3 regions of the Nonomuraea sp. NPDC049378 genome follow, and region 1 is predicted to be linked to each of the others. Evidence: riboswitches for the same ligand, from Rfam matches in the RefSeq annotation. Region 1 holds a riboswitch; each other region holds the start of a gene.
What was found. Region 1 has a riboswitch for cyclic di-AMP ahead of ACZ6SA_RS18695 (C40 family peptidase). Riboswitches for the same ligand answer to the same signal wherever they lie in the genome.
Positions count from the first base shown of each region.

Region 2: it holds a riboswitch for cyclic di-AMP, as region 1 does, so the genes downstream of both, ACZ6SA_RS13055 (C40 family peptidase) here and ACZ6SA_RS18695 (C40 family peptidase) in region 1, are expected to answer to the same signal.
Region 3: it holds a riboswitch for cyclic di-AMP, as region 1 does, so the genes downstream of both, ACZ6SA_RS30815 (hypothetical protein) here and ACZ6SA_RS18695 (C40 family peptidase) in region 1, are expected to answer to the same signal.

Region 1 is NZ_JBVJHP010000008.1:80,868-91,139, forward strand. Features, by position in the region: gene ACZ6SA_RS18680 (type III pantothenate kinase) at 1-495, shown strand, start outside; gene lysX (bifunctional lysylphosphatidylglycerol synthetase/lysine--tRNA ligase LysX) at 545-2,026, shown strand; gene ACZ6SA_RS18690 (helix-turn-helix domain-containing protein) at 2,634-2,846, shown strand; gene ACZ6SA_RS18695 (C40 family peptidase) at 2,935-3,978, opposite strand; cyclic di-AMP (ydaO/yuaA leader) riboswitch at 3,985-4,126, opposite strand; gene ACZ6SA_RS18700 (amino-acid N-acetyltransferase) at 4,397-4,966, shown strand; gene ACZ6SA_RS18705 (RDD family protein) at 5,052-6,464, shown strand; gene ACZ6SA_RS18710 (RDD family protein) at 6,574-7,062, shown strand; gene ACZ6SA_RS18715 (histone-like nucleoid-structuring protein Lsr2) at 7,577-7,909, shown strand; gene ACZ6SA_RS18720 (ATP-dependent Clp protease ATP-binding subunit) at 9,100-10,272, shown strand, end outside.
Region 2 is NZ_JBVJHP010000005.1:196,887-207,158, forward strand. Features, by position in the region: gene ACZ6SA_RS13025 (carbohydrate ABC transporter permease) at 1-722, opposite strand, end outside; gene ACZ6SA_RS13030 (ABC transporter substrate-binding protein) at 780-2,120, opposite strand; gene ACZ6SA_RS13035 (YoaK family protein) at 2,390-3,073, opposite strand; gene ACZ6SA_RS13040 (TetR/AcrR family transcriptional regulator) at 3,195-3,827, opposite strand; gene ACZ6SA_RS13045 (ATP-binding cassette domain-containing protein) at 3,930-5,651, shown strand; gene ACZ6SA_RS13050 (ABC transporter ATP-binding protein) at 5,648-7,495, shown strand; gene ACZ6SA_RS13055 (C40 family peptidase) at 7,581-8,267, opposite strand; cyclic di-AMP (ydaO/yuaA leader) riboswitch at 8,280-8,416, opposite strand; gene ACZ6SA_RS13060 (Gfo/Idh/MocA family protein) at 8,534-9,484, opposite strand; gene ACZ6SA_RS13065 (aldo/keto reductase) at 9,504-10,272, opposite strand, start outside.
Region 3 is NZ_JBVJHP010000015.1:117,137-127,408, forward strand. Features, by position in the region: gene ACZ6SA_RS30780 (TetR/AcrR family transcriptional regulator) at 1-78, shown strand, start outside; gene ACZ6SA_RS30785 (class II aldolase/adducin family protein) at 116-751, shown strand; gene ACZ6SA_RS30790 (DUF885 domain-containing protein) at 797-2,365, opposite strand; gene ACZ6SA_RS30795 (DUF4032 domain-containing protein) at 2,388-3,602, shown strand; gene ACZ6SA_RS30800 (NAD(P)-dependent oxidoreductase) at 3,596-4,198, opposite strand; gene ACZ6SA_RS30805 (winged helix-turn-helix transcriptional regulator) at 4,252-4,602, shown strand; gene ACZ6SA_RS30810 (alpha/beta fold hydrolase) at 4,622-5,467, opposite strand; gene ACZ6SA_RS30815 (hypothetical protein) at 5,506-6,033, opposite strand; cyclic di-AMP (ydaO/yuaA leader) riboswitch at 6,211-6,345, opposite strand; gene ACZ6SA_RS30820 (DUF5302 domain-containing protein) at 6,509-6,709, opposite strand; gene ACZ6SA_RS30825 (class I SAM-dependent methyltransferase) at 6,785-7,354, opposite strand; gene ACZ6SA_RS30830 (rod shape-determining protein) at 7,479-8,465, shown strand; gene ACZ6SA_RS30835 (VOC family protein) at 8,561-9,073, shown strand; gene ACZ6SA_RS30840 (ABC transporter permease) at 9,104-10,272, opposite strand, start outside.

The DNA of each region.
Region 1 (10,272 bases):
GGCGTCCCCGTACGCATGGACAACCCCAAGGAGGTCGGCAGCGACCGCATCGTCAACGCGCTGGCGGCCATCGACCAGTACGGCGGCCCGTGCGTCATCGTCGACTTCGGCACCGCGACCTCGTTCGACGCGGTGTCGGCCAAGGGCGAATACGTCGGCGCGGTCACCGCGCCCGGCATCGAGATCTCGGTCGACGCGCTGGCCGCCGCCGGGGCACAACTGCACAAGGTCGAGCTCGTACGCCCCCGCTCGGTGATCGCGAAGAACACCGTCGAGGCCCTGCAGGCCGGCATCATCTACGGCTTCGCCGGCCAGGTCGACGGCATCGTGGAGCGCATCGCCGCGGAGCTGGCCGACGACCCCGACGAGGTGACGGTCGTGGCCACCGGCGGGCACGCGGGGCTGGTGGTGGGCGAGTCGCGCTTGATTGACGTGCACGAGCCGTGGCTGACCCTCATCGGGCTGCGGCTGATCTACCACCGCAACGTGGCGTGAGACCTGGACGAGTCACTGCGGTTCGCCGGATCCCCTACCCTTTGTTGTTGTGAGCGACGAACTTCCCGAGCAGATGTGCATCCGGAGGGAGAAGCTCGACCGCCTTCGCAGCGAGGGCGTCGACCCTTACCCGGTGCTTTTCCCACGCACGGCCACCAACGCCGAGGTCAGGGAGAAATACCAGGGCCTGGAGCCCGACACCGCCACCGGTGACACGGTCTCGGTCGCGGGCCGCGTCATGCTCAACCGCGTGGGCGGCAAGCTCTGCTTCGCCACGCTCCGCGACGGCGGCGCCGACCTGCAGGTCATGATCTCGCTCGACAAGGTGGGCGAGGATTCGCTGGCCCGCTGGAAGCACGACGTCGACCTGGGCGACCACGTGGGCGTGACCGGCGAGGTCATCACCTCGCGCAGGGGCGAGCTGTCCGTGCTGGCCGACAGCTGGCAGATCACCAGCAAGTGCCTGCGCCCGCTGCCGGAGAAGCACGTCGGGCTCACCGATCCGGAGGCCCGGGTCCGCCAGCGCTACGTCGACCTGATCGTCAACGACGACTCGAGGAAGATGGCCAGGGTCCGCAGCGCCACCGTGCGCGCGGTGCGCGACTTCTGGCACGAGGAGGGCTACCTCGAGGTCGAGACGCCGATGTTGCAGCCGATCCACGGCGGCGCCACGGCCCGGCCGTTCAAGACCCACATCAACGCCTACGACATGGAGCTCTATCTCCGCATCGCGATCGAGCTCTATCTCAAGCGGCTCGTGGTCGGCGGCATCGAGAAGGTCTTCGAGATCAACCGAAACTTCCGCAACGAGGGCGCCGACTCGACGCACAACCCCGAGTTCACCATGGTCGAGGCCTACGGCACCTACCTCGACTACAACGGCATCGCCGACCTGACGCAGCGGATGTACCAGAAGGCCGTCGTGGCCGCCCTGGACACCTCGGTGGTCGTGCACGACGGTGTCGAGGTCGACCTGGGCATCCCCGAGTGGCCGCGCGTCACCCTCTACGGCGCGGTGTCCGAGGCCGTCGGCGAGCAGATCACGACCTCGACCTCGCTCGAAGAGCTGCGCAAGATCGCCGACCGGCGCGAGATCCCCTGGGATCCGAAGTGGGGCGCGGGCAAGCTCGTGCAGGAGCTCTTCGAGGCGCTCGTCGAGCACACGATCATCCAGCCCACGTTCGTCATGGACTATCCGCTGGAGACCTCGCCGCTGGCCCGGCAGCACCGCGACGACCCGCTGGTCACGGAGAAGTGGGACCTCATCGGGTTCGGCACCGAGCTGGGCACCGGCTACTCCGAGCTCAACGACCCCATCGAGCAGCGCCGCCGCCTGGTCGAGCAGTCCTTGCTGGCCGCGGGCGGTGACCCGGAGGCCATGCAGCTCGACGAGGACTTCCTGCAGTCGCTCGAATACGCGATGCCGCCGACGGGCGGCATGGGCGCCGGGATCGACCGGATGATCATGGCGTTCACCGGTAAGAACATCCGCGAGACCATCTTGTTCCCCCTGGTCAAGCCCACTCACTGAGGCCACGTGGCATCCCGCCGCACCGGTTGCGGCGGGGTGCTCGCGCGCGCGGCGAGCCGGGCGGGCGCTCCGTCGTGCCGGGGAAGCGGTGACGGACGATCGGCCGTCCTGCCCCGCGATCGGGGCCGGGCTTGTCAGCATCGGGTCAAGACCGCGGGCGAGTGGCGCGCGAGTGTGCGGAGTTCTGCGGGGGACGTCCGGCAGCGCTGGGTCCATCATGACGGTGATGCACGCACAGGCCCGGAAATAAGGTGACTCCTGGCTTGCCGCGTGCCGCCGCCCGTGGTGAAGAGCGGCTGAGCGTTCCCGCCCGCACGTATGGATCATGCAGTAAATCGCGCGCGGATGGATCAAAAACCGGGACGCCGCCCGGACCGGTCGGCGCCGGGCCGGGCCTGACCGAGAGGGCGCGCGGACCGTACGTCGGGCGGCGAGGACCGCCGGCGGACGAGCCCCGGCAACCCGTGGCGGATCATGTCAACGGTGCTGGTCAAGAGCGGCGATCGTCATGCTTGACGACCTTTCCATGATGCGTTTACCGTCTGCGAGGAGCGGCTGTGGCCTGGCTAAGAGGGTCCAGGCCTGCTGTTGGGGGGGAGGGCTCCCGATGGAAGTGCTCACAGAAGGCGTTGAGCTGAGCCATGCGGATCTGGCGTTACTGGCGGAACTCGCCAGAGGAGTCACGGTCGATCGGGTGGGCAGGCGACTGGACATCAGCGGCCGCACCGTACGCCGGAGGTTGCGCGGCATCTGCGACCGCATCGGCGTCGCCACCGCGATCGAGGCCGTGGCGTGGGCGGCACGCCGCCAGCTGATCTAGCGGCACCCGCGCACTGGTGCCCACTCATTGGGCCCGCTCACTGGGCCCGCTCACTGGGCTCGCTCACTGGGCCTTCACGTGCAGAACCTCAGTCGGCGATGCGCACCGCGCCCGCGAACGGCCGCCGTTCGATCGACGCGATCCGCACCACATCACCCGTCCGAGGGGCGTGCACCATCATGCCGCCGCCCAGATAGATGCCCACGTGGTGCAGGTCGCTGTAGAAGAACACCAGGTCGCCTGGACGCATCTCGTCGCGTGAGATGTGCCGCCCGGCCGTCCACTGGTTGCCTGTGTAGTGCGGCAGCGAGATGCCCACCCGCTGGTAGGCCGCCATCACCAGGCCGGAGCAGTCGTAGGAGCCAGGACCCTCTGCTCCCCAGACGTACGGCTTGAGCTGCTGCGTGAGCGCCCACCGTGCCGCCTGCGCGGCCTTTCCGCTGCCCGCGATCGGCAGGTTGACGCGGGTGGCGCGGGTGCCGGGACGACCGGCCTCGCCCAGCGCCCGCCTGAACAGGTTGCTCTCGACCTTGGCGACCAGCTTGCTGATCTTGCCGCGCTTGGCGTCGAGGTCCTTGACGATCTTCTCGACCTCGCTGATGCGGGACTTGGCGCTCGCCCTGGCGCGCTCGGCGGCCTTCCTGGCCTTGGTGAGCTGGTTGAGCTCCTCGCCCTGCCGCTGCTCGATCGCGAACGTGGTCGCGGCGCGGTCGAGGAAGTTGCCGGGGTCCTCGGATGAGGTGAACGCCAGCGCACGGCTCAGACCGCCCGTGATGTAGGCGTTCTGGGCGAGCAGGACGGCCTTGGCACGCTTGGCCGCCAGGTCTGTCTCGCTGGCCGTCAGCGTCTTCTGCGCGGCCTCGGCGGCCTTCTTGGCCGTCTTCAGCTTCTCCCGCTGCCCGTTGTACTGCTCGGTCAGCGTCTCGATCTCGACGTGCATCTTCTCGACCCGCGTGGCGAGGTCTTTGAGCGAGGGCTTGGGGTCGGCGGACGCCGGGACGGTGGGAACCGAGAACAGCAGCGCGGCGACTGTGAAACTCGCCACACCGAGGCGGTGACGCGACAGGGCGCGTTCCGGGGGGCGGGCGTGCTTGCCCGCCGACTTCCTCCCACGGTTGAGCGTGCGCTTCACCAACCAGGCTCCTCTCATAGACGCCTACCGGGTTAGCTGACGGGTTCGGGCCGGAGCAGCCCTACCGAAAAACTCGGATTCACCCCGTGGTGGCGGTCGCCACCGGCGGGTCCCCGGCTTCCCTGAGGGAATTGAGCGTGCTTCCCCCCGCGCGCGACACGCGGGGATCATCGTCGCTGGACACTAATGCACTCCGGGTTCCTGCTCAACCAGAACTGCCAACTCCGTAGAGGTTTCGCAACCGAAGGGTCACGAGGTGGTCTCGGTGCCAGTCGGGCAGGAGTGACCGTATGTGGCGCTTACTCCCGAACGATCGCCCGGCGCGACGCCGTGCTCGCTCGGCCACGAGATGTAACAGGATGGGCGGAGAGATGTGAGTTAGGTCCGAGCCGTAATGACATCTGTACTCTGGAGAGCCATGGAGCAGGTGGCCGAACTGACTGTGCCCGAGACCGCGGTGGTGGTCCGGCGTGCGCGCACGCCGGACGTGCGGGGGGTCAGGCGCCTGGTCGACACCTATGCGGGCGCGGGCTCGCGGCTCCTGAAGAAGGCCACGGTGACGCTGTACGAAGACGTGCAGGAGTTCTGGGTGGCCGAGCGTGGCGGGCAGATCGTCGGCTGTGGCGCGCTCCACGTGCTCTGGGAGGACCTCGCAGAGGTCCGCACGGTGGCCGTCGATCCCGAATGCCGCGGCGCGGGCGTCGGTCACCGGATCGTCTCAGCGCTCATCCAGCAGGCCAAAGATCTTGGTCTGCAACGTGTATTCTGTCTTACTTTTGAGGTCGACTTCTTCGCGAGGCATGGTTTTCGCCGCATCCAGGGCACGCCGGTCTCCCCCGAGGTCTACGCCGAGCTGCTGGCCTCGTATGACGAGGGTGTAGCGGAGTTCCTCGACCTGGAACACGTCAAGCCGAACACCCTGGGCAACACCCGCATGCTGCTCCATCTGTCGTCGGGTGACGCGGACCTTGACCACATGGAAAGGTGATTGTTGATACCTATGTCGATACGTTGGGCAGCACAGGCATGTGTCCTGACACGTGCCACGCGCGCACTCGAAGCGAGGTGACACGGTGAGCACCGGACAGCCGCCGTACCCACAAGACGAATCCGGCGAGAACGCTGCGCCTCCCCACTACGGCCAGCAGGCTCCGGGCCGCCACCCCGGCGAGCCCGACCCCGACGTCACTGTGGTCGGCTACCGGGCGGACGACGCCTACGGGCAACAGCCCCCCTATGGTCAGCAGCAGGGCTATGGCCAGCAACCCCAGTACGGTCAGCAGCAGGGCTACGGCCAGCAGCAGTACGGCCAGCAGCAGGGCTACGGTCAGCAACCTCAGTACGGCCAGCAGCCCCAGTCCCAGCCCGACTACGGCCAGCAGCAGTACGGCCAGCAGCAGGGCTACGGCCAGCAACCCCAGCAGGGCCAGCAGTACGACCAGCAGTACGGTCAGCAGCCGCAGTCCCAGCCCGGCTACGGCCAGCAGCAGGGTTACGGGCAGCAGCAACAGCCCGGCTACGACCAGCAGTACGGCCAGCAGCAGGGCTACGGCCAGCAGCAGGGTTACGGGCAGCAGCAACAGCCCGGCTACGACCAGCAGTACGGCCAGCAGCAGGGCTACGGTCAGCAGCCCCAGTCGGGTCAGCAGTACGACCAGCAGCAGGGCTACGGCCAGCAGCCCCAGTCGGGTCAGCAGTACGACCAGCAGTACGGTCAGCAGGCCCAGTCGGGTCAGCAGTATGACCAGCAGTACGGTCAGCAGCCGCAGTCCCAGCCCGGCTACGGCCAGCAGCAGTACGGCCAGCAGGGCTACGGGCAGCCGCAGCAGTCCCAGCCCGGTTACGCCCAGCCCGGTTACGGCCAGCAGTACGGCGACCAGCAGTACGGCCAGCAGGGCTACGGGCAGCCGCAGCAGGCCGGCTACGGCCAGGCTCCCTACGGCCAGCCGGGTTACGGCCCGGTCGGCGTGCAGCCGCCGGGGGCTCCCGCCCCGCTGGCGGAGTGGTGGCAGCGTCTGGTGGCGCGACTCGTCGACGGCGTCCTGTTCGGCGTCGTGATGTTCGTTGTGTCGCTCCTGCTCACGACGCTGTTCCTGGTCAGCTACGACTCGACCAGCGGCGCCACGTCGGGGATGTTCAGCTCGTTCGCGCTCAACATCGTGCTGGCCATCGTCCTCACCGCCGTCTACGTCGGCTACGACTTCCTCATGCACAAGATGAAGGGTCAGACGGTCGGCAAGATGATCATGGGGATCAAGGTCGTGCCGGTGGGTCAGATGATGCCCCCCGGCGGCCTGCCCGGCGACGCCGCCATCAAGCGGGCCGGCGTGACCTGGGGTGCCTACATCCTCTACTTCCTGCCGTTCGGCACCATGCTGGCGGGCCTCGTCTGCGCCCTGAACGGCGCTTCGATGCTCTGGGACAAGCCGCTGCAGCAGACGTTCGCGGACAAGTTCGCGAACACCGTGGTGGTCAAGATCAAGTAATCGGCAGAACCGCGAAACAGGGGCCGGCTTCCCGTCGGCCTCTGTTTTGTATGTGAGGGTAGGTGCGGAATGTAGGGCTCTCCGCCGTCGATGTCGCGAGGTGAGGGTTATGGCCGGGACGTCGCCGTGGGCGGACGCGGTGCCCGCGGAATGGTGGGAACGGCTGGCTGCCCGGCTCATTGAAGCGCTCGTCTTCGGCGTCGCCTATTACATTCTGTTCATTGCGCTATGGGCTGTCTTCCGGACTGTCGGCATGATGGAGGTGTTCGACGGCCGGCTGCCCGGAGTGCTCGCGTGGGCGGTCGCGGGGCTGGGTTATACGGGCTACGACTGGTGGGCGCATTGGCGGCACGGGCGCACGTTCGGCCAGGCGATCATGCGGATCCGCCTGGCGCCGCGGGATGTTCCGGCCCGTGCTCTGCTCAAACGCTCCCTGGTCTATCCGGGACCTGTCATGCTCATGGGCATTCCGGTGGCCAATCTGGTGGCCGGAATGCTGCTGTTCGGTGTCGGTATGCTCATCCTGATCGACAAGCCGCTTGAGCGCGGGCCGCATGACAGACTGGCCGGAACGCGCGTGGTTAAAGATCTTCGCTGAGCCATCCGCACCTGCACGGATGTCTTTTCGCAAAATTTTCCCATGATCCGGTAAGGAGCCTGGAGAGACTGGCATTAGGCTATGGGGCGTCCGGGTTGCCGGATGTTGGTGTCCCTGCGACACGTAGGGCATCTGTGTGCCGCTATGGTCGGGTGCGGGCGGTTGTCGCCTTGCGCACCATGAGGGGCCCGCAGCGCTCCCTGGAGGCGCTCCGCGCCCTTAAAGCGCCCCGAAACCCCGTCAGCCGTGGAGGCGAGGACGAATGGAAGCCCTTACAGACGTATTGTCAGCGCTCATCCCCCCGGTGGTGGTGGGCGGCGCCTTCATCTTTGGCGTCGTGAAGTTGGTCCGGTCGGAGGCCCTTGGCGACCGGCGAAACCGTGAGGATCAGGCCGAGGGCCAGAACTGATCGGCTAGTCAGCCGAATCCCCGTAGCGCTGAATTGTCTCCACGCCTTTCCGGGTATATGTTTGGGCTGGCGAATGAAACAATGCTCCGCGAAAGGATTGCGTAGATGGCCAAGCAGATCCAGGAGATTCTCATCGATGACCTCGATGGGGGCGAGGCCAATGAGACGGTCAGCTTCGCTATTGACGGCTCCTCCTATGAGATTGACCTCAGCGACCTTAACGCGAAGAAGCTGAGGGACGCGCTCACGCCTTTCGTGCAGCACGCGCGCAGGGCCGGTGCCGTCACCACGCGTCGGCGTGGCCGCGGCGGCAACCGCGCGATGAGTCGCGAGAAGAGCTCGGAGATCCGGCAGTGGGCCAAGGCCCACGGCCTGCCCGTCAGCGAGCGAGGCCGAATCGCCTCCACCGTCGTCGAGAAGTACGAGCAGGCTCACTAGGAGAGCCCGCTGCTCGACCATGCGCTTATGCCGTTCGCCTAGGACCCCGGCGACCGCCATAAGCGCATGATCGTGTCCGGGCCGTTTCGAATGGCGGGACGGCCCGGATGATGATCGGCCGACGCGTCCATATGCGGGCGTTTTGGTCGCGGGTTCGGTCCGGCTCCCGGCCCCGTTTCCGCGATGAGACGCCCGCATATGAGATGGCGCCGCGCCCGGCGTGTCCGAATGCGCCGCGTGGCCATACCTCATTGAACGTACGCTTCTCGCCGCGAGGCGCCCGGATTGCCCGCGGGGCCCGTCATTCGCCCACCGTCACGGACAAGCGTCGCGCTCATGGAACGCGCCATGACGGAAATCCGGGCGCCTAAAGGCCGGCGGCGATCTTCACGCGCTGTAGCCTTAACCGCGATCTCGACTCGCGCTCGGCGCCGGAAACCCCGTATGGCACGGAGGTGTGGGCATCCGCGCAAAACGCCGCCGGGCACGTTGCGTGGCCGCCGGCCATATGCCGCTTCCTGGAGATGTACGGAGTGCTCATGCACGGCGGGATAACCCGTGACATGAGCGTGCCTCGCACAATCCGCTTCCGCGAGCATGTGCGCACAATGCCGGGCCATCACGAAGTGTGGTGGGCGCGCGGAATGCCGCCGGTCCGCGACGGGGAGGATGAGCGCGAATGGCACGCGCGCCGCGGTGCAGTGTCTCATGATGCGAGATGAGATCGGTAACCGAGCTGACCGGATGGCGTATTACTCTGTGTGCGGCGCGGGCGCGTGCCCCGTTGTGCTCAGGGCGTAGCGCGGGCGGTTGGCCAAGGATTGCGTCGGGACATAGGATGATTGCGTAACAGATACGTGCGCGGCATCTGAGATGCGCAGGTGAAGTGGCGCCCCGGTCGGCTTCGCCCCTGACGTTCGATGGCCGATCGTGGTGATCCGGATACGGTGCGGCGGCAAATTCCAGCCGCTTCCGCGAGGCGTCCCAAACATCGTTCGCTTGCGGCGTATCGGGAACACGTCACCCCCGAACGGTAGTTGGATGGAGGGTGAACGCCCTGCTCCCGGGGAACGTGTCTGCTATAGAGCGCGTCAGCGGCAGTGGGCACGGTTCGCCGAGCCAGGGCTAGCATGCGGGATGACGGGACCGGATTTACCGGCCTGACTGACCGCTCTGTGAGGAGCGACGAGATGTTCGAGAGGTTCACCGACCGAGCGAGGCGTGTTGTCGTCCTGGCCCAAGAAGAGGCCAGGATGCTCAACCACAACTACATCGGCACTGAGCACATTCTTCTTGGTTTGATCCATGAAGGTGAGGGCGTAGCCGCCAAGGCTCTGGAGAGCCTCGGCATCAGCCTTGAGGGTGTGCGCCAGCAGGTCGAGGAGATCATCGGCCAGGGCCAGTCGGCTCCGTCGGGGCACATTCCGTTCACCCCGCGGGCCAAGAAGGTCCTCGAGCTGTCGCTCCGTGAGGCTTTGCAACTGGGTCACAACTACATCGGCACCGAGCACATCCTGCTCGGGCTCATCCGCGAGGGTGAGGGTGTGGCCGCCCAGGTGCTGGTCAAGCTTGGAGCTGATCTCAACCGTGTCAGGCAGCAGGTCATCCAGTTGCTCCACGGCTACCAGGGCAAGGAGCCGGCCGCCGCGGGTGGCCCGCAGGAGTCGGCCCCGTCGACGTCCCTGGTGCTCGACCAGTTCGGCCGCAACCTGACCCAGGCGGCCCGCGAGGGCAAGCTGGATCCGGTCATCGGCCGCGAGAAGGAGATCGAGCGGGTCATGCAGGTCCTCTCCAGGAGGACCAAGAACAACCCCGTTCTCATCGGCGAGCCCGGCGTCGGAAAGACCGCCGTCGTCGAAGGCCTGTCGCAGAAGATCGTCAGGGGCGAGGTGCCCGAGACGCTGAAGGACAAGCAGCTCTACACGCTTGACCTCGGCGCCCTGGTCGCCGGCTCCCGCTACCGCGGTGACTTCGAAGAGCGCCTGAAGAAGGTGCTCAAGGAGATCCGCACCCGCGGCGACATCATCCTGTTCATCGACGAGCTGCACACGCTCGTGGGTGCGGGCGCCGCCGAGGGCGCGATCGACGCCGCCAGCATCCTCAAGCCGATGCTGGCCCGCGGCGAGCTGCAGACGATCGGCGCGACGACGCTCGACGAATACCGCAAATACCTCGAGAAGGATGCAGCGCTGGAGCGCCGGTTCCAGCCGATCCAGGTGGCCGAGCCCTCGCTCAGCCACACGATCGAGATCCTGAAGGGTCTGCGCGACCGCTACGAGGCGCACCACCGCGTGTCCATCACCGACGACGCGCTGGTGGCCGCCGCGCAGCTGGCCGACCGCTACATCAGCGACCGCTACCTT
Region 2 (10,272 bases), on a different contig from region 1:
TTGAGCACCACGAAGATCATGGTGGGGCGCAACATCGGCAGCGTGATCTGCCAGAACTGCCTGCGCTGGGAGGCGCCGTCGATGGAGGCGGCCTCGTACAGGTCGCGCGGGATCGTCTGCATGCCGGCCAGGAAGATGATCGCGTTGTAGCCGGTCCAGCGCCAGTCGACCATGGTGGCGATGGCGATCCATGACGGCACCCGTTCGGCCCGCCAGTTCGTGTTCTCGACGCCGAACATGCCGAGCAGCCAGTTGACCAGGCCCCAGTCGCGGGCGAACAGCTGGGTGAACACCACCGCGACGGCGACGACCGACGTGACGAGCGGCAGCAGCACGCTCATGCGGATCGCCAGCCGGAAGCGCAACCGCTTGTTCAGCGCGTTGGCCAGGAACAGCGCCAGCAACATCTGCGGGACGGTGGCCATGACGAACATGGCCACCGTGTTCACCGTGGCGCGCCAGAAGTCGTCGTCGCCCAGCAGCGCGGTGTAGTTGCCCAGCCCGGCCCACTCGGTGGTGCCGGTCAGGTCGTAGTCGTACAGCGAGTAGTAGAGCGTGAACGCCAGCGGGAACAGCCCGAAGGCGGCGAACAGCAGGAAATACGGGGACACCAGTGCGTACGGCATCGCCTTGACGTCCAGGCGGGAACGCCAGCGGCGGCCGGGCGGACGGGCGCGGCGATTACCGCTCCGCGTCGCCCGGGGAAGGGTGTCGATGCTCATAACAGACCTTTCACGGCAACGTGCCCGGCCCGCCGCGGGGCGGGCCGGGCGGGGAGATCAGCCCGCGGCCTTGACCGCGTCGTCGACCAGTTGCTGCCAGGCCTTGCCGTAGGGGACCGAGCCGTCGTCCATGCCCTGAATGACCGCCTCGGTGGCGTTCTTGACCTGGGCGTGCTTCACGCCGAGGAAGACCGGCTGGAGGCTGGCGGCGGACTTGGCGAAGATGTCACCGATGGGGGCGTCGTTGAAGTACTCGTTCTTCGCGCCCTGCACCGCCGGGTCCTGCTGGGCCTTGGTGTTGCTCGGCATGTTGCCGAAGTCGGTGAAGACGCTCGCCTGGGTCTGCGCCTGCGTCAGGTAGTCGGCGACCATGGCCGCTTCCTTCGGGTGCTTCGACTGCTTGGGCACGGCCAGCCAGGAGCCGCCCCAGTTGCCGCCGCCGCCGGGCACCGCGGCCACGTCCCACTTGCCCTTGCCGTCGTCACCGGCGTTGCCGCTGACCGCGCCGAGCATCCAGGACGGGCAGCCCAGCGTGGCGAACGCGCCCTTCTGGGTGCCCGTCGCCCACTCGTCGGTGAAGTTGCGCAGCTTGGCGGTCAGGCCGTCCTGGCTCAGCTTCTGCACGAAGTCGAACGCCGTCCTGACCGCCGGGTTCTTGTCGACGATGAGGTTGTTGTCCTTGTCGAAGTAGGAGACGTTGCCGTTCTTGGCCGCCTCCTGGTACAGCACCACCTGGTACAGCGTGTTGGTGCCGTCGGCCCACTTGGTGTCCTTGACCTTCGACTGGAACCGCTTGCCGACCTCGAGATATTCGTCCCACGTGGGCCACAGCGCGCTGACCTCGTCACGGTCGGTCGGCAGCCCGGCCTTCTCGAACAGGTCCTTGCGGTAGCACAGGCTCATGCCGCCGATGTCGGTGCCCAGGGCGAACAGCTTGCCGTCGGGGGCGACACCGTTCTCCCACTTCCACGCGGGGTAGTCGGCCTTGCGCGACTCGAGGCCGTGCTCCTTCAGGTCGGCCCACCACTCGGTGCGCGCCTTGGCCAGGCCCATGCCGCCCTCGTCGATGCCGACCACGTCGCCCGCGCCGCTGCCGGCCTGCAGCCACTGGATCATCTGCGGCCAGTACTGCTGCTCGAACTGGTCGGTCAGGTTCTCGTGCTGGATCTGGATGTCCTTGTGCTCGGCGTTCCACTTCTCGACGGCGTTCTTGTAGCCGAAGTTGGTGCCGCCGCCGAACGTCTGCACGCGGATGGTGACCGGTCCCGCAGGGGCGGACGATGCCGGCGCGCCGCTTGACTCGGAAGTGCCGCCGGAACCGCACGACGCCACGGTCAGCGCGACCGCGGCCAGGGCCGAGGCCGCGGCGAGACCGCCGCGACGCTTGCTGATCATCATGGTGGACCCCTTCTCGGGTGAATGTGTTGGGGAGAGCACCGCGGCCTCGGGTTCCGCCGCGGTGGGAGTGTTTGGGAGCGCTCCCACAAAGGGTGCACTTGCCCGCTCTGTGCGTCAATCCCGCGAAACGCAACCGTTACCAATGGTGCGGTTTATCACTGTGTAACCGGATTTATGGCCTCAAACCTCGCAAAGACCCGATTGGGAGCGCTCCCACCACAAGAGACATCTTTTGTGTCGCATCAAGGGCATGTCGCCGGGCCTGCCCGTCACCGCGTGGAGCGGGCGGCGAAGGCGACGACGGCGAGCAGGACCGTGGCCGCGGCCAGCGCGGGCACGGGCCCGGCGGCGACGTGCAGCGCGGCACCGCCCAGCGCCCCCAGGAACATCGCGGCGATACCGGCGGCCCGGCGCCGGGCCGCCCGCCCCGGGCCTTCGGCGAAGAGCGCGGTGAGGGTGGTGGTCAGAACGTTCGTGTTCATGTCGGGCACCGCCAGCTCGCGTACGGACGCGCTCTGTATGCCCATGCCGCCGGCGAGCAGCGCGATGAGCGCCGCCTGTGCCGGCGGCTCGCGGAATCCGGCCAGCTGGGCCGTCACCAGGGCGACCGCCACGAGCAGAGCGTGCACGGCGGTGAGCAGGACGAACGCCCGGCGCTGGTCCGTCACCCGCCCGGTCGCCCGTCCCGTGGCCCAGGCGCCCGCCGTGAAGGACAGCAGGGCCACCGGCGGCCCCCACAGGGACAGCCGCTCCTCCCCGGCCAGGGCGAAGCCCACGAAGACGATGTTGCCCGTCATGTTGGCGGCGAAGACGCCGTGCAGGCCGAGAAAGCTGACGGCGTCCACGATCCCGGTCACGACGGTCAGCAGGACCAGCAGGGCGGGCACGGTGTCGTGCGGGTTCGCGCCAGGAGGGAAGAGCCGGTCGGCGAACCACCGCAGCCCTCTGCTCACCCGCTCGCCCCGGCCGGCCGGCCGGGGGTCTCTCCCGTGCTCGTCGCCGGGGCGGGACCTCTCGACTCCGTCACAGTTGGATACTCTCCGTAACCGCGCGGCTCCCGCAAACCCGACACGCTCAGGAGCGTGACGGCGTCGTGCGATAGAGATCGTCGACGGCCGCCAGGACACGCTCGCGGGCCGCGCCCGCGGGGACGACGTCGATGAGCACGTACGCGGCCAGCCCTTCGGCCAGCGCCACCAGGGCGGGCGCGGACCGGCCGGGGTCCACGGCGGCGGCGATGCGCCCGGCCCGCTGGTCGGCGCGGATGAGGTCGGCCATCTGGCGGTGGAAGCCGTCGTACAGCACCCGCAGCCGGGCCGCGATGCCCTCCTCGGCGAACGCGAGCGCGTGGAAGGACTGCCGCACACGCATGTGGGCCTCGGTCGCGGGGTCGTGGGGGATGAGCTCGGTGAGCACGGTGACGAGCACGACGCGCGGCTCGGCCGCGTCGAGGTCCTGGCCGACCCGCTGCCTGATGCGGGCGCTGCTCTGCTCGTTGCCGCGCTCGAAGGCGGCCTCGACGAGCTGGCGCTTGGCGGGGAAGTAGTGCTGGACGCGGCCGGGCGAGATGCCGGCCTGGGCCGCCACCTCGCTCAGCGACACGGCGGCGAGGCCGCGGTCGGCGACGATCGCGAGGACGGCGTCGGCGATCTGCCTGCGCCGCTCCTCGTGCTGAGCTCCTGGTCCACGGGTGCGCCGGTGCGCCATGCCATCCCCTCTTATCGATGTGATCACATCGGTTTGACCGGTTCAGTGTAGCCGGGATACGGTCGTGCGCATGGCAGATCAATGCGATCACATTGGATTGGTGTGAGGGCGGTCCGGCTCGCCCGGCTGCTGCCGCTGGCCGGCTCCCGCCGCCTGCTCGCCCTGGGAGTGCTCAGCGCGGGCGCGGCGGTGCTCGGACCGCTCAGCACGATCCCGCTCGGCCTGCTGATCGACCACGGCGGCGCGGCGCAGGTGATCGCGCTGCTGCTCGTGCTGCTGGGGCAGGAACTCTGCACGGCGCTGCGCGAACCGGCCGGAGCCGCCGTCGCCCGGCGCGTCGACGGCGTGCTGCGCGCCAGGGTGCGCGCCGCCGCGACGGCCATGCCGCTGGCGCGCCTGGAGCACCCGCGGGTGCAGGCCGACGTGCGGCTGGCGCTGACCGGACACCGCGGGCGGACGGCGGGCACGGCGGCGGTGGCGCTGGCCGGCGAGGCGAGCAGGGCGACGTCGGCCCTGTTCGGCGCCGTGGTGCTGGCCGTGCACGTGTGGTGGATGGCCCCGGTCGCGCTGGCCCTGTCGATCGCGCAGAACCGGCGCATCACCGCGATGCTGGTCGGCCCCGGCGGTGCGGAGTCGCTGGCCGACAGCCCCGAGCAGGTCATGCGTCTGCGCCGGGCCGGCTACCTGGCCGAGCTCACCGGCGGTCCCGGCGCCGCCAAGGAGATCCGCGTCTTCGGCGTGGACGGTTTCCTCATCGGCCGCTACGTGACGGCCATGCGCGCGTTCCTGACCCCGCAGACGCGCGGGCGCCGCGCCGTCGTGCGCGGGTACGCGGCCGTGCTGGGGCTGCAACTGGCCGGGGCCGCCGCGACGTTCGGGACGCTGGCCTGGCTGACCGCCGCGGGCGCGCTGGGGGCCGCCGCCCTGGCGCAGAGCGTGCTGGCGGCCCTGCTGGTCTTCGCGTACGGTGCGGGCGGCCACCAGATGTTCGAGATCGCCCACGGGAGCAAGCCGTACGAGGCGACCCTGCGCCTGCTCCACCCCCCTCTCAGCGCCACGCCGGCGATCGCCGGGCCTGCCGACCGCGACGGCGAGGGGCCCGGGCTGGTCAGGGTGACGTTCGCCTACCCCGGCCGCGCGGAACCGGTGCTCAAGGAGCTCGACCTGCGGGTGCGGCCGGGGGAGCGGCTGGCCGTGGTCGGGCTGAACGGCGCGGGCAAGACCACCCTGGTCAAGCTGCTCACCGGCCTCTACACCCCCCAGAGCGGCACCGTCAGCGCCGCCGGGGACGCCGCCGTGGTCTTCCAGGACTTCGCCCGCCACCCGCTGCCGCTGCGCGACAACGTCCGCCTGGGCGCGCCCGCGTACGCGGGGACGGACGCCGACGTGCTCGCCGCGCTGGCCGCGGTCGACGCGCTCGACCTGCTGGAGGTGCTTCCCGGCGGGCTGGACACGCCGCTGTCGCGGTCGTTCACCGGGGGCCGTGACCTGTCCGGAGGGCAGTGGCAGAAGGTGGCGCTGGCCCGGGCCGTGTACGCGCTCGACGCGGGCCGGCGGATCCTGATCGTCGACGAGCCCACCGCCCATCTGGACGCGCGGGCCGAGCAGGAGGTGTTCGAGCGGCTGCTGGACCGCACGCGCGGGCGCACCCTGGTGCTCATCTCGCACCGGTTCGCCACCGTACGGCGGGCGGACCGGATCGTCGTCCTCGACGGCGGCGCCGTGGCCGAGCAGGGCGGTCATGCCGAACTGCTGGCTCTGGGCGGCCGTTACGCGCGCTGGCACCGCCTCCAGACCGCCCTGATCGCGCAGGCGGGCCGGTGACCGCGACCCTCCGTACGCTGCTGACCCTGGCCTGGCGCACCGACCGGCGGGCCTTCCTCACCCTGGCCGCCTTCCTCGCCCTGGGCGCCGTCAGCCAGGGCCTGGTCGGCGTCTTCCTGCGGGCGCTCACCGACGCCGCCACCGCCGGCCACGGCGCGCAGGCGTCCCTGTGGGGCCTGGCGGCCGGAGCCGCGCTGGCCACCGGTGTGGCCCTCGGCCGCGCGGAGCTGGCGCTGATGGAGGAGCTGGCCGAACGCATGGGTCTGTCCGTGCAGGAGGAGATCCTCACCCTCACCTCGGGCGTGCCCACCATCGAGCACCTGGAGCGGCCCGCGTACCTGGACAAGCTGGCGATGTTGCGCGACGAGAGCCGCCAGCTGTACTTCGCGGTGTGGGCGCTCGCGCTGGTCGCCGAGCACGCCGTGCAGATCGGGCTCGGCGTCGTGCTGATGGCCGCCGTGCATCCGCTGGTGACGCTGCTGCTGGGCGGCGCCGTGCTGCCGTCGCTGCTGGTACGCGGCCGCGCGGCCCGCCACGTCGACGCGGCCACCGGGCGCACCGCCGAGACGGCCCGGCTGGAGCGGCACCTGTCCGAGTCCGTCACCACGCCGAGGACGGCCAAGGAGATCCGGATCAGCCGCGCCGCGCCCGCCCTGGAGGCGATGGCCGCGCACCGGTGGGAGGAGGTGTCGGCGGGGTTGTCGCGGGCCGGGGTCCGGGCCGCGCTGCTCACGTTCGCGGGGTCGGGCACGTTCCTGGCCGGGTACGTGTCGGCGCTCGGCTGCGCGGCCTGGCTGGCCGCCCAGGGACGGGCCACGGCGGGCGACGTGGTCCTGGTGGCCACGGTCGGGGTGCAGTTCGTCACCCAGGCCTCCCGGCTGGCCTTCCACCTCGGGTCGGTGGCCGCGGGCCTGCGCGCCGCCGCGCGGCTCGCCTGGCTCCGCGCCTACGCCCGCACCCACGACCCGGCCTTGGCGGAGTCCGGCGACGACGCACTCCGCGCCGGGACGAGGGCGCCCACGAGTGACCACGGCCGCGAACGCGTCGCCCGCGGGGCCGAGCCGCCTGAGAGCTTCGCGCGGGGCATCACGCTGCGGAACGTGACGTTCACCTACCCCGGCACCACCCGGCCGGTGCTGCGCGGGATCGACCTGAGCCTGCCCGCCGGCGCGACCGTCGCGCTGGTCGGGTCGCACGGCTCGGGCAAGACCACCATGGCCAAGCTGCTGTGCGGCCTCTACCAGCCCTCCGGCGGCGAGATCCTGCTGGACGACGTCCCGCTGCGGGACGTGCCGGCCGTGCGCTGGCGGCGCAGGATCAGCGCCGTGTTCCAGGACTGGGTGCCGTTCGAGCTCACCGCCGCCGAGACCGTCGGCATCGGCGACCTGCCCCGTATGGACGACCGCCCCGCCGTGGAGCAGGCGCTGGCGCGGGCCGGCGCCGCGGACGCGGTGTCCGATCTGCCCAGGGGCCTGGACACCGAGCTGGGCGACAGCTTCGAGGGCGGCGTGACGCTGTCCGGCGGGCAGTGGCAGAGCCTGGCCCTGGCGCGCGCGTCGATGCGGGAGGAGCCGCTGCTGCTCGTGCTGGACGAGCCGACCGCCTCCCTGGACGCTCCCGCCGAGAGCGCCGTCTTCGCCCGGTACGCGCAGGCCGCCCGCCGCCACCGCGCCGCCATCACCCTGCTCATCACCCACCGCTTCCCGACGGTGCGCATGGCCGACCTGATCGTGGTGCTGGACGGCGGGCGGATCGCCGAGCAGGGCACTCACGGCGAGCTCATGGCCCGCCAGGGCCGCTACGCCGAGTTGCACGCCATCCAGCGGGCGGCGGCGGACGGTTAGGCCGCCGGCCGCCCGGGTGGCGGGGCGGAAACGCGAGCGAGCGCGCGTTCCGCACGGGACGCGCGCTCGCTCGCGGTGATCGGGGTCAGGCGGCGTACTCGGGGTAGCCGTAGCCGACGACCTGGGACTTCGGACGGGTCCGCTCCTCGACCTTGCCGTTGCCGGTGTTGCCTTCGATCGTGGAGATGGTGCCGTCGCCGTTGTCCTTCACGACGAAGCCGACGTGCTGGATGTCGGTGATCTTCTTGCCGCCGTCCCAGGAGAAGAACACCACGGCGCCGGGCTTGGCCTTGGTGCCGAAGCGGTCGTTGGCGGCGAACCACTTGGCGTGGGTGACGGTGTAGGCGTCCCAGCCGATCTGCGGGCGGGCGCCGGTCTGCTCGCCGACCCAGGAGACGAACATCGAGCACCAGGCGGCGTTCAGGTACGCGGCCCGGTTGCCGCCGTCGCGGGCGATGGTCTCGGCGGCGCGCCGCGAGTCGGCGTACCACTTCTGGTACGGGGTGCCGCCGCCGGCGGCGTTCTCGGAGGTGCCGACCTGGGACTTGGCGAAGTCCAGCACCTGGGAGGCGGTCACGTTGACCGTGGTCTCCTTGGCCGCGCGCTTCTTGGAGTCGGTCACCGGGGAGACGGCGGCCGGCTTGTCCGCGGGCGGGGTGTCGGCGTTGGCCGCGGCGACGTTGACGCCGAGGGCCGAGGCGAGGACGCTGGCGCCGAGCGCGGCGCAGGTGATGGTTCGCTTGGGGATTGCGGTAAGACGGAACGTGGCCATCGAGGGGGTAACTCCTTGCTTCCATGCCGCTTACCGGGTTAGCTGACGGGTTCGGGCGTGGAAGCTGCCCTACGGCACCGGAGTGCCGATTCACCCCAAAGGACTTGGGTCCCCGGTTCCGCGTGATGCGGATTCAGCGGTCACAGGACGATCCTGTGATCTATCGTGCGATGGTCAGACATAGCCGGACAAACCGGACGTATGCCGTAAGATGCCCCACAAGGTAATACATGAGGCAAGAGGATTACAACTGCATAAAGGCCCAGCTAGGCCAGTTGCCGGCGAGCGTCGGCCAGAAGCCCTGACATGGCAAGGGATTCGTCAAGGGGCATGATCGGGGATTCGGTCCTGCCCTCGGCCGTGGCGGCGCGGACCTCGCGGAGCTCACCGGCGTATCCGTTGTCGGCCGGATCGAGCACATGCTCTTCCGGCTCCATGGAAGGCCCGGTGAGGACGATCCGCTCCGGCGCCCAGAACGGCGCGTGGATGTCCGCCCGCATCCGCGTACCTACAACACAGGCCTGGTTCGGGTAATTCCCCAGCAAGGAGGTTTCCACGAAAGCCCGCCTGCCGCCGGGATAGAGCAACACCCCGCCCGCCTCCGCGTCAACCCCGCTCGGCGCCAGGGAGCCCGTCATGCGCAGGCCGGTGGGCATGCCCAGAAGCAGCTGGGCCAGGCCGAACGGGTAGACCCCCAGGTCGAGCAGCGAGCCCCCGCCCAGCTCCGGGGCCCACAGCCGGTGCGCCGGATCGTACGGCATGGCGAAGCCGAAACTGGCCTGCACCGACCGGATGTCGCCGAACCGCTCGTCGGCGGCGATGAGGCGGATCAGCGGGTTGAACCGCATCCACGCTTCCATCAGGAACACGCCCGCCTCGCGCGCCAGGCGTACCATCTTCTCCGCGTCGTCCACGGTCGCGGCCAGCGGCTTCTCGCACAACACGGCCTTGCCCGCGGCGATGGCGGCCTGCGCGACCCGCAGGTGCTCGGTGTGCGGCGTCGCCACGTAGATCGCGTCCACCGCAGGGTCGGCGCACAACCGCTCATAGGAGCCGTACGCCGACTCCGCGCCCAGCGCGGACGCCAGGGCCTGCGCCCGCCGCAGATTCCTGGAGCCGACGGCGCCCACCCGCATCCCGGGCTCGGCCACGATCGCCGCTCCCACAGTCCGCGCTATGACGCCCGTCGCCGCGATGCCCCACGTGAAGTCCCGCACGCGGAAGATGCTAGACGCATCAGATCAAATTGAACGTGTCAGGATCGCCTCCGATGCGAAGGCCCCTGTTCAGCGCGCCGACGGCGGCCATGCTCTCCGGATCGAGGATGAAGTCGAACACGTCGACGTTCTCGGCGATCCGCGACGGCGTCACGGACTTGGGAATGACGACGTTGCCGAGCTGCAGGTGCCAGCGGAGCACGATCTGCGCGGGAGTCTTGCCGTGCTTGTCCGCCAGCACCGCGAGCGCCGGATCCTCGAGCAGCCCCTTGCCCTGGCCGAGCGGGCTCCACGCCTCGGTGAGGATGCCGTTGGCCTCGTGGAAGGCCCGCATCTCCCGCTGCTGGAAGTACGGGTGGAGCTCGATCTGGTTGATGGAGGGTGTGATGTCGGTCTCGTTCATGAGCCGGGTGAGCGTGCCGACGGTGAAATTGGACACGCCGATGGCCTTGGCCCGCCCGTCACGGTAGATCTTCTCGATCGCCTTCCACGCCTGTACGTACTTGTCCTGCTTCGGCACCGGCCAGTGGATGAGATAGAGATCGACGTAGTCGAGCCCCAGCCGGGCCAGGCTCTCGTCGAAGGCCTGCTCCGTGCGGGCGTGGTCGGCGTTGCGCAGCTTGGTGGTGACGAACACCTTCTCGCGGCGCAGGCCGGACGCGCGCACGGCACGCCCCACGCCCTCCTCGTTCTCGTAGGCGGCGGCGGTGTCGATGTGCCGGTAGCCGGCCTCCAGCGCCGTCGTCACCACCTGCTCGGCCTCGCCGGCAGGCACCTGCCAGACGCCG
Region 3 (10,272 bases), on a different contig from region 1:
CACCTGCTGCTCTACCCCGGCCGGCTCACCCGGGAGGGCGCGGAACGCATCATGCTGGGCGCCCTCGACCGCCGCTGATTGCCGCTTTTCGGACGACCCGCTACATTCGACGCACATGAGCCTCCGCGAGCAGCTGTGCGAGTACGGGCGGCGGGCCGTCGAGCTCGGCCTGGTCATCGGCACCTCGGGCAACCTGAGCGTGCGCCAGGGCGATCTGGTGGCGGTCACGCCCTCAGGGGTGGCGCTCGACCGGCTGACGCCCGAGTTGTGCCCGATCGTGGACGTCTCGGGCCACCTCGTCGAAGGCGACGCCCAGCCGTCCAGCGAGACCCCCATGCACCTGGCCGTCTACGAGGCCACGGACGCGCTGGCCGTGGTGCACACGCACTCCGTGTTCGGGACGGTCGTGGCCACCACGATGACGGAGCTGCCGCCGGTGCACTACAACGCGCTGGCGCTCGGCGGCGTGGTCAAGGTCGCCGAATACGCCACGTACGGCACTCCCGAGCTGGCCGCCAACGTACGGGCGTCGCTGGAGGGCAAGCAGGCGGCCCTGATGGCCAACCACGGCGGGGTGACCATCGGGCCGACGCTGGAGCAGGCGTTCGAGGCGACCCGCCTGCTGGAGTGGTTGTGCGAGGTGTACGTCAGAGGGCTCGGCGTCGGCAAGCCGGCCATCCTCACGGAGGAGCAGCTCGCCGCCGTCGTCGACCGCGCCCTCAACCCGCCGGCCTTCCCCCGCCGCCCCTGACCCGCCCGGCCCGGCCGTACGGTCCGAGCGCACCGCCGGTGACGGTCAGGCGAGCGCGGCCTGCTCGGCCAGGCCCAGGGGCAGGCCCCCTGACCCGGCGATCCGGTCGTGGAACTCCTTCGGCGTGCCGCGGAACGACTCCCGGATCCGGTCGATCTCGATCGCGCCCGTGAGGTAGGACGGCGCCTGCGTGGGCCAGGCGCAGTAGCGGTTCACCTCGCCCTGGGCGGTCCCCGGCGACAGCGACGCCTTCGTGGCCATGAACGTCTCGGCCTCCTCGACGGACATGTCCTCGCAGTGCAGCGCGGTGTCCACCACGATCCGGGCGGCGCGGAAGATCCGGCAGTCGAGATGGGCCAGCTCGGTGGCGGGGGTGTCGAAGTAGCCCTGCTCGTGCAGGACCTTCTCGACGTACAGGGCCCAGCCTTCGGTGAAGTACGGGGTGCGGAAGACCTTCCTGACCGGGCGCGGATTGCCCGCCATGTACGACAGATGCCAGTGGTGCCCCGGGTAGGCCTCGTGGACGGCGATCGACGGCATCTGGGCCCGCGAGTTGGTGCGCAGGCGCTGGCGTATCTGCTCGGGGGTGAAGTCGTCGGGCGTGTAGGGGACGAAGAAGACACCCGTGCGTGAGGCGCTCAGCGGCGGCGGCGACAGGTAGTGGGCGACGGACAGGACGGGCCGCGTGTACTCGGCCGACGGCAGCACGTGGCACTCCTCGCCGCCGGCGAACGTGACCAGGTCGTGCTCCTTGACGAACGCGCGGGCCCGCCGGGTCTCCGCCTCGTATTCGGCGCGCATGTCGGCCAGCGTCGGCGGGTGGTCGTCCATGAGGGACTCCATGGCCGCTCGCCAGTCCTCGCCGCCGTTGACCCCGAGCGCGACCTGGCGCATCCGCGCGTCCAGCTCCGCCCAGGCGGCCTTGCCCTTCTCGTGCAGTTCGGCGGCGCCGTACGCGAGCATCTCGCGCTCGCGCAGCAGCGTGGAGTAGAGCTTCTCCCCCATCCGCCAGCTGCCGCCGCACTCGAAGCCCTCCAGGAAGGTGACGAGCTCGTCGAACGCCCGGGCGGCGGGCTCGGCGGCCTCGGCGAGCGTCGCGCGTAGGGCCTCGTCCTGGACCATGGACGGGATCGTGCGGGTGAGGAAGTTGCGGCCGGTGCGGGCCTGGCCGAGCCCGCGCTGGACCAGCAGCGGGGCCGCCAGGTCGGGGTCCAGGTTGGCGCGGCAGGCGGCCAGCACGCCGGGCACCTCGGCGAGACGGGAGACGGCGGCCGTCACCAGCTCGGGCTCCGGCTTGAGGCGGTGCTGGAACGGCGTGAACATCGAGGCGAAGATCGCGGACAGGTAGGTGGCGGGGTCGCGCCGCCATGCGGGCCAGGACGCCAGCGCGATCGAGCCTCTCAGCTGGGAGAGGACCAGGTCTCTGTCGATCGTGTCGTCGAGCGACGTGGTCTCGAGTGCCGACAGGCGGTCGAGCCAGCGGACCTCCTCCTGCTCGCGGGCGGTCCAGGCGGTGGCGGTGAAATCGCCGAGGGTGTGATCGTAGCCGTCCGCCCCCAAAGTGCTGGCGATGACGGGACGGTCGGAAAAGTACCACTTGAGAAACTCGTCCACCGGTGCACCATATCCTGATGAAATGCCCCTGCAGATCACCGGCGCGCTAGGCGACCCTGACCTGATCCGCCTCCCCTGGGAGGTGCCCCTCCAAGACTGGCCGCAGCGTCACCTGGTGGATCTGCCCCGCGGCATCTCGCGTCACGTGGTGCGGTTCGCCAGGCTGTCCGGCAAGGTGTACGCGATCAAGGAGATCAGCGAGCGGTACGCCAAGCGCGAATACCAGTTGTTGTGGGACCTCGCCCGGCTCGACGCCCCCTCCGTGGAGCCCGTCGCGTACGTCACCGGCCGCGAGAACGGGCTCGACGCGGCACTGATCACCAGGCACCTGCAGTTCTCGCTCCCCTACCGCGCGGTCATGTCGGGCACCCTGCGCCCCGACACGCTCACCCGCCTGCTGGACGCGCTGGCCGTGCTGCTGGTCAGGCTGCACCTGAACGGCTTCTACTGGGGGGACTGCTCGCTGTCCAACACGTTGTTCCGCAGGGACGCGGGGGCCTTCGCGGCCTACCTCGTGGACGCCGAGACCGGCGAGATGCACCCGATGATCAGCGAGGGGCAGCGGCGCGGCGACATCGACGTGGCGCACACGAACATCTTCGGCGAGATGCTCGACCTGGAGGCCGGCGGGCTGCTGCACCCGTCGATCGACCCCATGGACACCGCCGAGGACATCGTCGCCCGCTACCACCGCCTGTGGGACGAGATCACCCAGAGCGAGATCATCGAGGAGGTCGACTGGCACCGGGTGGAGCAGCGGATCAGACGGCTCAACCTGCTCGGCTTCGACGTGGCCGAGATGATGGTGCGGCGCAAGGTCGGCACCGGACGGCTGATCGTACGCCCCAAGGTCGTGGACGCGGGGCACCACCAGCGGCGGTTGCTCAGGCTGACCGGGCTCGACGTGGAGGAGAACCAGGCGCGGCGGCTGCTCAACGACCTCGACGGCTTCCGGGTCGCCAAGGGCCTGCGGCACGAGGACGAGGCCATCGTGGCGCACCGGTGGCTGGCGGAGGTGTTCCAGCCCACGGTCGAGGCGATCCCCGCCGGGCTGCGCGGGAAGCTGGAGCCCGCGCAGCTCTTCCACGAGATCCTCGACCATCGCTGGTACCTGTCGGAGGGTGCGGACGCCGACGTGGGACTGGCCGCGGCCGTGAAGTCGTACGTGGACAACGTGCTCGTGCACAAGCCCGACGAGAAGGCCCTGCTCCCCGACGAGGACGCTCGGGCTCAGTAGGCGGCGGTGATGCGGCTGCGCGGGTGGGTGTTCTGCTCCACCTCGTCGGCGATCGCGACCGCGAGGTCCTCGGCGCTGATGGCGCTGCGGCCCCGCTCGTCGGTCAGCAGCATGTCGCCGCCGAGACGGAAGGCGCCCGTACGCTCGCCCGGCGCGAGCTCCGCGGCCGGCGAGACGTAGGTCCAGTCGAGGTCCGTGACCTCCCGGTAGAGCTCGAGCGCGGCACGAGCGGCCAGCGCCTCCTTTTTCAGGCTCTCGGGGAAGCCGGGCGTGTCGACCAGGTCGACACCGGACGGGACCTTGAGGCTGCCGGCGCCGCCCACGACGATGAGCCGGCGCACCCCGGCCGCGCGCACACCCTCGATGAGGGCGCGGTTGGCGGCGAGGAAGGGCGGTCCCGGCTCGGTGCCGTCGCGCGGCGGCGCGATGGCGGAGACGACGGCGTCGTGGCCCTTGGCCAGCGTGGCGGCGTCGCGGACGTCGCCCTTGACGGGCCCGCTGCGGCTGAGGCCGGTCACGTCGTGCCCGCGACCGGCCAGTTCGGCGGCTATGCGCTGACCGAGCATGCCGGTCGCGCCGAAAAGCAGGATCTTCATGGCGTCACGATATCCATCGGATACTGGTTACTTCACCGTGCTATAAGTACCTTGTGGATACCGGTGATGTCTTCGACCCGAATTGCCCGACGCGGGTGGTTCTCGATCGGATCGGCGACAAATGGTCGGCACTGGTGCTGCTCTGCCTCGCCGACGGGCCGATGCGCTTCACCCGGCTGCGCTCGCGGATCGGCGGGGTCACGCCCAAGGTGCTGACACAGACGTTGCGGACCATGGAGCAGGACGGGCTGATCACGCGCGAGGTGTTCGCGGAGGTGCCACCGCGGGTGGAGTACGGGCTGACCGACCTCGGCCGCTCCCTGCACACCCCGATCGCGGCGGTGGCCGCGTGGGCCGAGACCCACGTGGCCGAGATCCTCCGGCGCCGGGAGCGGTCCGCGTAGCCCGGGAGCGGCCGCGCGGTCAGGCGGCGGTCAGCTTGGTGATCTCGCGGGCGATCTCCGGCCAGAGCGGCTCGGGCAGGTCGTGTCCCATGCCCGGATAGGTCACCAGCCGGGCGCCGGGAATGGCCGCCGCCGTGGCCCGGCCGCCCTCGACCGGGACCAGCGGGTCGTCCTCCCCGTGCAGCACCAGCGCCGGCATGGTGAGGCTCGCCAGCAGGTCCGTACGGTCACCCGAAGCCATGATCGCGGCCAGCTGCCGGCCCGTGCCCGCCGGGTCGAAGCAGCGGTCGAACGCGCGCCCGGCCCTCCGGACGACCCGCTCCCGGTCCATCGCGTAGCCGGGCGAGCCGATCACCGCGTACGTCTCCAGCGCCTGCGCCATGACGGCCGCGCGCTCGGCGGCGGGGCGGGCGGTCAGGGCCGCGAACGCGGCCTCCGTCGGCGGAGCGACCGTGGGGCCGGGCGTCGACATGATCGAGGTCAGGGTCAGCACCCGTGCCGGATGCCGGATGGCCAGGGACTGGGCGATCATCCCGCCCATGGACGCGCCGACCACGTGGGCGGCCGGCCAGCCGATGGCGTCCATGAAGCCCGCGGTGTCGTCGGCCAGGTCGTCCAGCAGGTACGCCGAAGGCGCCCCCGTCGTGGGAGCGCCCTGGTCGTGGAGGTGGGTCGACAGGCCCGCGTCGCGGTTGTCGAACCGGACGACGTGGTGCCCCTGGTCCACCAGGAGCTCGCAGAACCCGTCGTCCCAGTGGGTGAGCTGCGCGCCGAGCCCCATGATGAGGAGCAGGGGCCGCCCGTCGGGGGAACCGATGCTCTCGTAGGCGATGTCGATGCCGTTCGCGGCTACGCGGAGGGTCACGGTGACCAGAATGTCATTCTGGCGCTGCGTTCGTAAAGTCAGCCCCGCCGGGCGTAGGCGCCGGTCGAGAAGGGCACCGGCCGCCCCTTCTTGCCCAGGCCGTCACCCCACTTGGTGATGACATAGTCGATCTTGATGTGCCCCTTGCCGCCGTTGCCGTTGACCATCAGCGAGCGGGGGTTGAAGGTGCCGCCGGTCAGGTCGGCGAACGTCTTGGCGTCGAGATCCAGCATGATGCCGCGGCTGGAGGGCTCCCCCGGCCCTCTGTCCCCGACGAAGAAGGGCATCTTCTTGCCCTTGTAGATCACGTACCCCTCGGTCAGCAGCGGCCAGCTCGGGCTGGCGGCCATGCCTTTCTGCATCGGCTTGCCGCTGGCGGGCAGGCCGGTGTCGCCCGCCCTGCCCGAGCCGTCGTCCCAGAAGTACGACGCCGTGGTGGAGCCCTTGTACAGGGCCTTCTCCTCGGCGCCGGGATCGGCGTGTGCCGCGGTGCAGACGACGCTCATCGAGCCGACGGCGGAGGCGGTGAGCAGGGCAAGGGAACGCAGGCCAAAACGGGGAGACATGAAAGTGTGAAGTCCTTCGCGAGGGGACGAGGGGGAGGCACGCCGGCAAGAGGGCACGGCGCTGCGGCACGCCCGAGCGACTACATCGGGCGAGGGAAAGAAAGGGGGGAAGGGGGGCCGCTCAGGCGGCGGCCGGCGCTACGCGATTCGGGGGTGCGCTGCGGTCATACATGCGTTCTGTCCTCTCCATCACACCTACCGGGTTAGCTGACGGGTTCGGGCGTGGAGATGCCCTACCGGCACGGGCCGGATTCACCCCAGTGAGGTGGGTCCCCGGTTCCCGATCGAGTCGGGATTCGGCGCCAGCCGGAGGCCCTCTCTTGGGTAAGGGCCAGGTCACCGGCTGGTAATGGCGGCAACTCTAGCAGCGAATCGGACATACGCAAACGATTCGCCATGAACCGGGCAAAGATCTACCTTGCGCGGGAATACGAAAGGGGGTACGGCATGCCGTACCCCCTCAGTCCTTTCCGGCTCAGCCGCCGCTCTTGCGCCTGAACGATCTCTTACTCGCAGCCGGGCCGTGCGCCCCGTGAATCTTCGATGGGTCGACGCCCCTGCCACCAGCGCCGGAGCCCGCGTGCTGGTTGCGCTTGCGCTCCAGTGCTTCGCGGAACTTGCGCTTCATCTCGTCCTCGGGAGTTTCGCTGACTTCCGGCTCCGGTGATTCCGCCATGAGGACCTCCATGGTGTTGGGGACAACCACAGCTTCGCACGGCGTCGCTTTCGATGCGAAACCGACTCCGCCCTGTCACCCGTCGCGGGTGAACGCCAGCAGCCGGAACACCGGGTCCGGCCCGTCCCGCCCCTGCCCGTGACCCACGAACGTGGTCTCGCCGGCCTGGCGCAGACCGTGCCGGACCGCCTCCGCCACGACCAGTTCCCGGCCGTCGGCGGGACGCCGCCGCCCTCCAGGCCCGTGGGCGGCGCGCTTGTCCACCGTCGTGACGTACACCCCGCCCGGCCGCACCACGCGCGCGGCCTCGGCGATCACCGGGCGGGCGTCGTCGAGCAGGTGCAGCAGCCAGATCGTGGTGACCGCGTCGACCGACCCGTCGCGTACGGGTAACGCGCAGCCGTCACCCAGGACCACGTGCACGCGCCGCGCGGCGACCCGCGCCATGCCGGCGGAGGCGTCCACGCCGAGCACCCGCAGGCCACGCCCGGCCAGTTCCCTGCTCACCAGCCCGGTGCCGCACGCGACGTCGAGCAGCGTGCCCCCGGGCAGCAGAGCGCGCACGGCCTCCGCGGCGGCCTCGGCCCGCGGCAGACCGCCACGGGTCTCGTCGTAATGTGCGGCTTCGAGGTCATAGTCGAGCACGACCCGAATCGTACGCCGCCGGGTAAAAGGAGACCGTTCGGTTCCTGGTGTTGTGTTGGAGTGGCCCAGGAAATACACCCCGCATGTTGGTCGACGCCCCAGGCGCCACGATGGACGGTCCGCGATGAACGTGCTCGGTCATGACCTGGCGATGGATCTGGGTGCCGCGAGCACCCGGATCTACGTCAAGGGCAGAGGCATCGTGCTCGACGAGCCCTCCGCCGTCATGCTGGACAGCCGCACGGGCCGGGTCGTCGGGTACGGCGCCGAGGCCGCGCAGGGCGAGCGGGGAGAGACACGCTGGCCGGTCAGCGGCGGCCTCCCGGTCGACGACGAACTCGCCCGGCACCTGATCAGATACTTCCTGCGCAAGGTGCACGGGCACCCGTTCTCCAGGCCGCGCGTCGTGCTGGCGCTGCCGAACAACTCCACCCCCATCGAGCGCGCGGCGCTGCGCGACATCGCGTTCGAGGCGGAGGCCAGGGGGATCCTGCTGATCCCGCACGCGCTGGCGGCGGCGCTGGGCGTGGGCCTGCCGGTCAAGGACTGCGCCGGGCGCATGGTGATCGACATCGGACGCGACACCACGCGGATCGCCGTGCTCTCCCACGGCTCCGTGATCGCGGCCGCCACGGTCCCCGGCGGAGGCGACGGCATGAACCGGGCCATCATCCGCCAGGTCGAACGCGACCACGGCCTGCAACTCGACGAGGAGGAGGCCGAGTCGGCCAAGCGGCGCGCCGGCACCGCGTGGAAGCCGCTGTATCGGCAGGTCACCGTGCGCGGACGCGAGAGCGACACCGGCCGCGAGCGCTCGGTGCCGCTGCCCGTGCAGCGGATCTACGAGGCGACCAGGCAGCCGATCGAGTCCATCGTGCGGGCCGCGATCGAGACCGTCGAGCAGTGCCCGCCCGAGATCTCCGTGGATCTCGCCGACCGCGGCGCGGTGGTGGTGGGCGGCGGCGCGCTGCTGCGCGGGCTCGGCCGGCGGTTGCGGGCGGCGCTGGGCATTCCGGTGAGCAGGGCGGAGCGGCCGCTGGAGTCCGTGGCGCTCGGGCTCGGCCGCTGCGCGGAGGACCTGGGGCTGATCTCCAAGCTCCGCGGCCGGTGACGCCGGCGCGAGAGAGGACGACGCGACGGCGTCAGGACGACGACGGCTCGACGACGGATCGGCAGCGGCCCGGCGGCGGTGAGGGGAGACAGTCCATGACCGTGCACGGCATCGACCACGTCGGGGTGACGGTGCCCGACCTCGACGAGGCGACGAAGTTCTTCGCCCGCGCGTTCGGGGCCGAGGTGCTCTACGACACCCTGCCCAAGGAGCGGGGACCGAAGGGAGGCTGGGCGGTCGAGCGGCGGCTCGGGGTGCCCCAGGGGACGGTCGAGGTGGCGATCCGCATGCTGCGGCTGCCCAACGGGCCCGGGATCGAGCTGTTCGAGTTCGGCGGGCCGCGGCAGGCCGACCCGGTCCTCATGTGCGATCTGGGGTGGCAGCACGTCGCCCTGTACGTGGACGACGTGGACGCGGCGGTCCAGCGGGTGATCGAGGCCGGCGGGTCGCCGATGGGCGAGCCGGTGCCGCTGCCGGGGCCGGAGTCGGGCGGGCGCAACCGGTTCGTCCACTGCCGCACCCCCTGGGGCAGCGTGGTGGAGCTGGTCACCTACCCGGACGCGCAGCCGTACGAGCAGGACACCGGGCTGCGCCGCTGGCGCCCCTGACGCGCCGCCGGCCCCGCCGCGCCCGGCGGCTCACGGGGTGGACAGGGCCTCCGTCGGTGACAGCCGGGAGGCGCGGATGGCGGGGTAGAGGCCGGCCACGGCGCCGATCAGCAGGGTGGCCGCAAGACCGCCCACCGTGGCCCAGGCCGGCACCACGGACGGCCAGCCGCTGTAGAGCGCGTACCCCATGGTGACGCCCGTGCCGAGCAGGATCCCCCCGCTCCCGCCCATCGCGGACAGCAGCAGCGACTCGGCGAGGAACTGCGTGCGGATCTGGCCGCGCGTGGCGCCCAGGGACCGCCGCAGGCCGATCTCCGCACGGCGTTCGAGCACCGAGATGACCATGGTGTTGGCCACGCCGACGCCGCCGACGAGCAGAGCCACCGCGCCGACGCCCAGCAGGAGGTTGGCGAACGCCTGGCTGGTCGCCTGCTTGGCGGCCAGCGCGTCGGACGGGCGGGAGACGTCCACCTCGTTCGGCGCCTCGGGGTTGGCCGTGCCGGCCAGCACCTGCCGTACCGACTCCAGCTTGGCCTCATCCGACCGGGTGTAGAGCGTGGTCGGGTGGCCGTCGAAGTCCAGCCTCGACTCCGCCACCGGCCATCCGACCAGTACCCCGCTGTCCAGGTCGGTGGCGAGCGCCACCGGGTTCAGGACGCCGACGACCGTGAACCGCACGCCGCCGACGACGATCTGGGTGTCCGTTCCCGCAGCGCCGATGCCGAGCCGCTGGGCGGTGACGGAACCGAGCACGGCGGCGGGGTAACGTTCGGTGGCCGCGTTCAGCCACGTGCCGCTGCTCAGGGTCGCGCCCACCGTGGCGGGCAGGTCGAGGCTCGCGGCGTACGCGCTGATGCCGCCCGTCTGCGCCTCGGGGATCCGCTCCGACCGGTACACCTTGGCCTCGGAGACCTTCCCGACCGACGACGCCCGCTCGACGGGGCCGATGCGTTCGATCATCACCTCCGCGTCCTTCGGCATCTGCGCCGCCTCGCCCATGAGCGTGGTGCCCGACGACACGGTGAGCAGGTTGGTTCCGAGCGCCGACAGCGTACGGTCGAGCTCGGCGCCCGACGAGGACGAGAGCCCGACGACGCCGACCATGGCGGCGATGCCGATCGCGATGCCCAGCGCCGACAGGAACGCCCGCAGCGGTCGCGTGCGCAGACCGATCGCGCCGACGCGCAGGACGTCGCCCG